One region of the Bacillus swezeyi genome, then DNA from elsewhere that is predicted to be linked to it. Evidence: a T-box and tRNA genes for the amino acid it is inferred to sense, from the RefSeq annotation. Region 1 holds a T-box; the other holds one or more tRNA genes.
The links. The T-box of region 1 lies ahead of tyrS (tyrosine--tRNA ligase). A T-box ahead of a tRNA ligase gene usually reads a tRNA of that ligase, here a tRNA-Tyr.
Positions count from the first base shown of each region.

Region 2: it encodes a tRNA-Tyr, which carries the amino acid that the T-box ahead of tyrS (tyrosine--tRNA ligase) is inferred to sense. The anticodon was not compared.

Region 1 covers NZ_CP133085.1:823,341-827,756, forward strand. Annotated here, with positions in the region: gene pgmB (beta-phosphoglucomutase) at 1-293, shown strand, start outside; gene RBH91_RS03835 (GNAT family N-acetyltransferase) at 701-931, shown strand; gene tyrS (tyrosine--tRNA ligase) at 945-2,195, opposite strand; T-box leader at 2,241-2,455, opposite strand; gene RBH91_RS03845 (MarR family winged helix-turn-helix transcriptional regulator) at 2,450-2,896, opposite strand; gene RBH91_RS03850 (hypothetical protein) at 3,095-3,661, opposite strand; gene RBH91_RS03855 (hypothetical protein) at 3,661-4,053, opposite strand; gene RBH91_RS03860 (cell wall metabolism protein WalM) at 4,262-4,416, shown strand, end outside.
Region 2 covers NZ_CP133085.1:180,148-184,563, reverse strand. Annotated here, with positions in the region: gene rsiW (anti-sigma-W factor RsiW) at 1-167, opposite strand, end outside; gene sigW (RNA polymerase sigma factor SigW) at 181-744, opposite strand; gene rocF (arginase) at 975-1,889, opposite strand; tRNA gene RBH91_RS01060 (tRNA-Gln) at 2,014-2,085, opposite strand; tRNA gene RBH91_RS01055 (tRNA-Tyr) at 2,090-2,174, opposite strand; tRNA gene RBH91_RS01050 (tRNA-Thr) at 2,186-2,258, opposite strand; tRNA gene RBH91_RS01045 (tRNA-Val) at 2,463-2,538, opposite strand; tRNA gene RBH91_RS01040 (tRNA-Glu) at 2,654-2,728, opposite strand; gene RBH91_RS01035 (2-thiouracil desulfurase family protein) at 2,901-3,353, shown strand; gene murQ (N-acetylmuramic acid 6-phosphate etherase) at 3,532-4,416, shown strand, end outside.

The sequences.
Region 1 (4,416 bases):
AAGCCATCGTTGATCCGGCCGTCCTTGCTAAAGGAAAGCCCGACCCTGAAATATTTTTAACCGCCGCAGCGCTGCTCAGCGTATCTCCGGCTGAATGTGCGGCGATAGAGGACGCTGAAGCAGGGATAGCCGCAATCAAATCTGCCGGAATGTTTGCCGTTGGAGTCGGTCATGAACTGTCAATGCATGCCGCTGATCTGATTGTCAAGGACACGCGTGAATTAACGTTTGATCTGCTGAATGAAGGATGGCACGCTGCCAGTGTTGAAGCTGAGATAGACAGAGGAAAATAAAGAGGGAAAAGAGAATCATCAAATACGATCAAAGACCGCCGTTTTCGGACGGGCGGTCTTTTTTGACATCATACAATAAAGAGAGGCTGTGAAGAGGTACAGCAGTCCGGAAACATTTCTGGCTCATACCGAAGACCGCCTTGAGATCCATCTCCCGCCAACAATAAATCGCCAAAAGCCATGACTGCGGTCAGCTGAATCCTCTCATCATTTTCCGCTGTTAACAAAACGGCTTCGTTGTCAGCTTTTTTCTTTAAAGCAAAGCGGCAGGTTATTGACCCCTTCATTTTTCTGTACGATGGGACGTGATCGAGCGCGAAGAATAGCGGTGAATGAGGTAGAAAGTTCTTCCCTTTATGTATGGGAAGATGGAGGCGAGCCTGTTTCGATGGCGCAAAAGGTAAGACATGACCGTCAATCTTGTCTTTACACCGCCGGCTCACCGCAAAAAAGGGTATGCCTCATCATGTGTGGCGGCCCTCAGCCGGGCGCTGTTGGACGAAGGTTTCTCATTTTGCTGTTTATATACCGGGCTGGACAATCCGACTTCTAATAAAATATATCAGGAGATCGGCTACCGGCCTGTGACTGACGCTGTCGCATATGCTTTTTACGACAAACAGCCCCATCGAACATGATGAGGCTGCTTTTTTATTTGTCCATTTTCAATTTTACAAATTTCCGTTTGCCGATTTGAATGATCATACCATCTTGGACGGTCATATTCTTATGAATGGATTCGGCCTTTTTTCCATTGATTTTAACGCCGCCGTTTTGAATCATGCGGCGCGCTTCGCTTTTAGAAGGCAGGAGCTCGAGCGCTGTTAATAAATCGATTAACGGTATCGTCTCCCCGCCTTTCCAATGAACGTCCGTCATCTTGTCAGGGGCGCTTTTTTGCTGAAACACTTTTTTGAATTGCTGTTCGGCTGCTTCAGCCGCTGCGCTGCCATGATACATGCTGACTATCGTTTTCGCTAAAAGCATTTTGGCGTCTCTTGGGTGAACGGCTCCCGTTTCCAGCTCCTTCACAAGCTGTTTTTTGTCTTCAAGCTCTAAACCGGTGGCCAGGTGAATGTATGTTTTCATTAAACTGTCCGGCAGTGACATCGTTTTGCCGTACATTTCATTTGGATCTTCATCAATGCCGATATAATTGTTTTTTGATTTAGACATCTTTTCGACGCCGTCCAGCCCCTCAAGCAAAGGCATGAGAATGATGACTTGTTTTTCTTTCTTGAATTTTTCCTGAAAATGTCTGCCCATCAAAACATTAAAATGCTGATCAGTGCCGCCCAGTTCTATGTCGCTTTCAAGGACGACCGAATCATAGCCCTGCATTAGAGGGTAAAAGAATTCGTGAAGCGAGATCGGTTTTTGCATGGCGATTCTTTCTTCAAAATCATCCCGCTCCATCAGACGGGCAACCGTAATTTTCCCTGCCAGTTCAATCACATCTTCCAGTTTCAATTGTTTGAGCCACTTTGAATTGTAGTGGAGCTCCACCTTGTCTTGATCAAGCACTTTTCCAAACTGCTCGAAGTATGTCTTCGCATTGTGCTGAACTTCTTCGTCTGTCAGCTGCTTTCTTGCGGCAGACTTGCCTGTAGGATCGCCTATTTTTCCAGTGAAGTCTCCGATGAGAAGCTGTACGATATGGCCGTTCTCCTGGAATTGGCGCAGTTTATTCAAGACGACGGTGTGGCCTAAATGAACATCTGGCGCTGATGGATCTAATCCGAGCTTGATTTTGAGGGGAGAGCCGGTCACAATCGATTTAGCCAGCTTTTCCCGTAATTCTTCCGGCGGAATGACTTCCTGGGCGCCGGACATATACAAACTAAGCTGTCTTTCTGCTTCCCGCTTCTGAGCGGGGGTGAGCTGGTCAAATATTTGTTGCATGGTAATTCCTCCTTTTTTTCGATAAATAAAAAGAGCCGCATCCCGATAAGGGACGTGGCTCATTGCACGCGGTACCACCCTGGTTGAAGATATCAATCTTCCGCTTATTCAGATAACGGTTTCCCGTTCTTTGCTACTTCAGGTTCACAAAGAAAGCTCAGGGAGGTAATTCACGTCTGCCTTTGCACCGGCTCACACCATCCGCCGGCTCTCTGGAACAGGGAGGCAGTTCCGCTACTCGTTCCCGTCGATGCTTATGTTGTATGAAGATTGTCTGCCGCTTTTCTAAGCAGCGCTGCCAATGTTTTCTGCTCCTCATTTGTCATGCCTGCAATCAGCTTCGTTTCCCCTTTATAGAATTCCGGATAAAGCTCTTCGATCGCGGCTTTTCCTTCAGCTGTAATCGTGACGAACACGAGCCGGCGGTCTCTTGGGTCAACGCTTTTTGAACAGAAGTTCTTTTTCTCAAGCGTTTTGATGACATTGCTCGCAGTGGCTGTTGAAATGCCTGACAGCCCGGCGAGCCTTCTCGTTTCAAGCCGTCCCCACACCCATAAATCGTAGAGAATGGAGAAAGCCGTCCAAGACAATTTGTATGAGGAAAGGACTTCTGTCTCCATTTTGACGCGAAGCCTTTGAGCTGAGCGATATAGATTGGTGGCGATCGATATGGCCTCCAAATTGAGGGAATCGATCGGCATCTGTTTCAGCTTTTTGAGCGTATCCCGTTCTTCCTGGCGAAGATGGGAACCTTGAATCAATCTGTCCAAATTAAAGCCCGCCTTTTTATTGTCAGAATCATTAGCTATGAAATGAATTTTAACAGAGAGGGGTGGTCTATGCAAGCCTCTTTTCGATGGACAACACAAAAAAGCCGGCAGCTTTGGCGGCTGCCGACGTTATTGCTTAACCAGCTGCTTATGCAGCAGTTTAATATGATCTCCTTTTTTGACGCTGTCATATTGCTTTTTCGATACGAGCACGGCCTGCTCTTTGCCGGTTTGATCCTCAATCAGAAGCCAGTATCTTTTTTCCTTTGGTTCTATGAGTTCTTTCTCTTTGATCCCTGCGGTGTGGAGCATCTTTTTTTGTTCAGCGGTATATCCGCTTCCATGAAAGATCATCCAGTATGGGAAGTAATAATTAAAGAATGATGTACCCGCCGGATTTTGGTTCAGCGTTTGCTTGACGCTGCCTTTGTAAAGTGCGTTGGAAGGCAATGTCCGCTGCATGGCGCTTGACATATTGCTTCTGTTCGAATACCGTCTGTTTGCAGCCTGTTTCATATAGCTGCGAACGCTCTTATTGACCGAACCTGCGCGTGCTTTTGCAGAGCTTCTGCCGCTTGAGCTTGAAGCCTTAGTTCCTGATGATCCTTCGCTGGTGACTGCCTCTGCCTGATTGCCCGATAACGTTGTCAACATGGTTAAGACGATCAGCAGGATGAAAGGCGCATTTTTCTTCATCACTTATCATCACTGCTCTTTTGTTCGATTTTGTCCTTCACAACGCCTTCCAGCGGCTCCTGGTCATATTTGATGTATGGCGGACGGTAGATAAACGCTTCATCGCCCCGGATTTTAATGTATGGCTGTTCGATATCTTCAACATTTTCTACATATTTTTTGAATGTCTCTGTCTTTTGTTTCCCTTTCGCCATATATGAGACTTTTAATAATGGCGCCTTGTCGGATTCGCTGTCATTCAGATAATCAAACCATACGAGATCATATTTTTTGATCGATTTGTCCTTTGCCACTTCCTGTGAACGATCTAAGCCGCCGCCGGAGCATCCTGAAATGATAAGAGCGGAGAGAACGGCGATCATGCTTAAAGAAAATAGTTTTTGTTTTTTCATCAAGATCATCCTCTTCATTCCATATTCCTCTTTATATACGGCCAATCCAATGAATCGTGTCATTTTTTTATGATTGTTGCAGGTGGTTAACCAAAAATCCAGTGTCATATTTGCATCTCAAACGTAAAGAAACTGTAAAATACCAATTCTATGAAAAAAGTTATAATCTGAATGTCAGAAAAAAATCCCAGTCATGGAGGATGTTTTTATGAAGAAGATATTGTTTTCTGTTTTCGTTTTAGCGAGCAGCCTGATGGCGGCATTCAGCTTCACCGGTGAAGCAAGCGCTAAAACAAAAAAAGTCAGCGGATATATCACTTGGTACAATGGAGTGGGAAAAATCGGCGCTGACGGAAAAAGGCT
Region 2 (4,416 bases), 640 kb from region 1:
TGCGACGTGCTTTGCACAAGAGCGATGGATTTTTCCATTTCATGAAGGCGTTTTTTACATCCTTCACATGATTGGAGATGCTCTTTTAATCGCGTTTCATCTTCCGGAAGAATGTCTCCATCAAGATATTTATGCATAAGCTGAACAATGTGCTCCGGACAGCTCATTTCATCACCCCACTTAAAGATCCCTTAATTGTTTTCTGAGAGCCTCTCTGCCCCTGTGTATTCTCGTTTTCACAGTACCTACGGGAATATTCAAGATTTCACTGATCTCAATGAGTGAGAGCTCATCAATGTACTTCAATACGATGACCGTCCTGTATTTATCGGGAAGCCTTAAGATTTTTTCCTGAATGGTGCTGTGCAGCTCCAAAGAAATCACTTCGTCCTCCGGAAGCGCAGCATCCGCCGCAACCTGGGAATACATCGTTAGTCCTTCTGTCCCTGCCACCTCTGCATCCAAGTAATAGTCCGGCTTTTTTTTACGGATACGATCGATGGTTAAATTCGTTGCGATTCGATAAAGCCATGTGGAAAATTTCCGGTTTATATCAAAACTGTCGATATTCACGTATGCTCTGATAAATGCTTCCTGTGCAATATCTTCCGCCTCATGCGCATTCCCGAGCATACGGTAGCAAAGCTGATAAATTTTGTCTTTGTAAATATCCACGATGTCTGCAAATGCGTTACGGTCGCCTTTTTTCACCTGTTTAATTCTTTTTTTTATCATTGTTTCCATATTTATCTAACCTCTGCCTTCACCGGTCTTTATGTATACGAATAGATTTTTTAAAAGGTTTCATGAAATTCATAAAAATAGTTTATCAAATTTTTGGGAGGGTGTAGATGGTTTCAATAAGATCGAGCCCTTAATATTAGCTTAAAAATATTAAACATGATAAATGGTTTGAAATTGAGACTTTCCTCCAAAAATAACAGCGGCCTCCGGAGCCGCCGATATCGAACTTCTTATAATAATTTTTCGCCAAACAATGAACCCATTAAAGCAACAGCCGTTTCAGCCGTTTTGTTTCTCTCATCCAATATCGGATTCACTTCAACAAACTCAGCCGATGTAATGAAATTGTATTCTTCAAGCATTTCCATCGCCAAATGGCTTTCCCGATAGCTGATTCCACCCGCCACAGGGGTTCCGACACCCGGCGCATCATTTGGGTCAAGAGCGTCTAAATCAAGCGACAAATGAACACCGTCCGTCCGCTCCCGCAAATAGTCAATCGTTTCCTCCATCACCCTCGTCATGCCGAGACGGTCGATTTCATGCATTGTGTATACTTTGATTCCTTTTTCACGGATCAGCTTCTTCTCCCCATCATCAAGAGATCTTGCTCCGATGATGACAATGTTTTCCGGTTTAATTTTGGCATCTTTTCCGTACAGGCCGGTTAACCCTTCATGGCCGATCCCAAGACTGATAGCCAGCGGCATACCGTGAATATTGCCTGAAGGAGATGTTTCCTTTGTATTTAAGTCAGAATGCGCATCATACCAAATGACGCCCAAGTTTTGATAGTGTTTCGCAAGCCCGGCAAGCGTACCAATCGCAATGCTGTGGTCTCCGCCAAGAACGAGAGGAAATGAACCTGATGCTACAATTTTGTCAACGGCTGCTGCCAGCTTCAAACTCGCATTTGTAATCGCTTTCAAATTGCGTAATTCTTCGGATGCTGTTTCTTCGCCTTCCTTCTCATCCTCTCTCTGGCCGATTGTCAGATCCCCCAAATCTTCAATCCCTCCGCAAAGGCCTTCCAGCCGTTCATTAACTCCGGCACAGCGAATCGCACTCGGCCCCATATCTACTCCTCGTCTCAGCTGTCCGAGATCCATCGGCACACCGATCATTGAAATCTGTTGTTTTAACATGTGATATCCCCCTTCCAGACCTTCATTGTACCGTTCAACACAAAATTGACTCAACAAGACATTTTTTTGAATAGTTATACAAAAAGGCAAAATAAAAAGGACATCCGCACAGGATGTCCAAAAACTGGGCTAGCTGGATTCGAACCAGCGCATGACGGAGTCAAAGTCCGTTGCCTTACCGCTTGGCTATAGCCCAAAAATGGTGGAGGGGGACGGATTCGAACCGCCGAACCCTGAGGGAGCGGATTTACAGTCCGCCGCGTTTAGCCACTTCGCTACCCCTCCGAAAAAAACAGTGCCGGCCAGAGGACTTGAACCCCCAACCTACTGATTACAAGTCAGTTGCTCTACCAATTGAGCTAGACCGGCATGATAAAGAATAAACATTATATAAGAAATAGTTTAAATCGTCGTCCCGAACTCAGCAGGCTCAATCACAGAAGCCTCTCCTTCGGTACGCTGAAGCCAAGCTCCGAAGCACATTCGATCGTGCTCTACCAATTGAGCTAGACCGGCATATCAATATATCTTATGCTTTCACACTTGCGGTTGTGAATAACCGCTCCGCAAAAATGGTGGAGGATGACGGGATCGAACCGCCGACCCTCTGCTTGTAAGGCAGATGCTCTCCCAGCTGAGCTAATCCTCCGCAGTACAGGACGTACAAGTGCATGCATTGCAACAGGACGTTGGGCCTTTAGCATGCCTTCCATTAAAAAGCCCCGGTATGCACCTTACGCTTTTTAACATGCTGTCCTAAAAAATGGTGACCCGTACGGGATTCGAACCCGTGTTACCGCCGTGAAAGGGCGGTGTCTTAACCGCTTGACCAACGGGCCAAAACCTTGTTTTCAAACAGCTCTCGTAAAGCTGACAAAAGTTATTATATACAGGTTCCTCCCCATTTGTAAAGGGGAAATTAAAAATTTTTATTTTCAAACTTCTTGCGTGAATCTTTTTAGAAATGGTTTAAAATATGAGTATCTGAATACAGGAGAGGGGAAGACGAATATGATATTGGTCAGCTCGTGTTTAGCAGGTGTTGAATGCCGCTATAACGGGACGCACAGCTATGTCGAAAAAATAAATAGGCTCGTTGAAGACAATAAAGCGATGATCGTTTGTCCTGAATTGCTCGGCGGTTTTCAAACCCCGCGGGAACCTGCCGAAATTTCAGGCGGAACGGGTGAAGATGTTTTAAACGGTGATGCGGTCATCATGACGACATCAGGAGAAAATGTAACAGATCTTTATTTAAAGGGTGCTTACAAAACACTTGAACTCGCCAGGCAAATTCAGGCTGATACCGTTGTTTTAAAAGAAAACAGCCCATCCTGCGGAAGCAGCCGCATTTACGATGGCAGTTTTTCAAGCCAAAAAATAGCCGGAAACGGAATCACAGCAGCCCTTCTCAAACGAGAAGGCTTTCGCGTAGTTTCCGAACATCAAATAGATGAGCTGTAAAAACACGCAGGCGAAAGCGCAGTCAAGACTGCGCTTTATTTTATTCTTCCGCCGTCTTCATTAGAACCGTTTTAAAACAAAATTTCATTATTTTTCTTTTCTTGTTGAAATAAAATTCCAGAGTGAATATACTGAAAATTAAGAAATATATGCTATTCCGTGTCAGGAGGATTTGTTAATGGAAAACAGCAGCCTAAGCTCCTTAACGACCGAGCTTCGCAATGAAAAGTCAAAGCGTATTCACCAAGCGGAAACAATCGATATTCTCACAATCATCAATGAAGAGGACAAAACAGTGGCTGAAGCAGTAGAAGCCGTTTTACCCGATGTAAAAACTGCCGTTGATTTTGCTGTCGAGTCGTTAAAGAAAGGAGGGCGGATCATTTACATTGGCGCCGGAACAAGCGGAAGGCTCGGCGTACTCGACGCAGCGGAATGCCCGCCGACGTTCAGCATTTCTCCAGATACAGTCAGAGGAATGATCGCCGGCGGAGAAAAAGCTTTGTTCGAAGCTGTCGAAGGTGCCGAAGATCATGAAGATTTTGGAATGCGCGATCTGCAATCGATTCAACTTTCAAAAAACGATACGGTTATCGGAATTGCCGCCAGCGGCCGGACCCCCTACGTACACGGCGGGCTGAAGTATGCCAGACAGACCGGCGCCAAGACAATCTCCTTGACCTGCAACAAAGATTCGGCGATCAGCAAAGCAGCCGACCACAGCATTGAAGCGGTCGTAGGACCTGAAGTCGTTGCGGGATCGACGCGAATGAAGGCTGCAACCGCTCATAAAATGATCTTGAACATGATCTCGACAACAGCCATGATCCGAATGGGCAAAGTCTACGAAAACTTGATGGTAGATGTTCATGTCAGCAACGACAAACTGAAAGAGCGGGCGATTCGAATCATCGAAACCGTCACCGGCGCCGATAAGAAAACGGCCGAAGCAGCACTGGATAAGGCCGGCAATCAAGTCAAAATCGCAATCATTATGTTGAAAACAAAAACGGATGCAGACACAGCACAACATCTGCTGAAGCAATCAGAAGGCAATATTGCA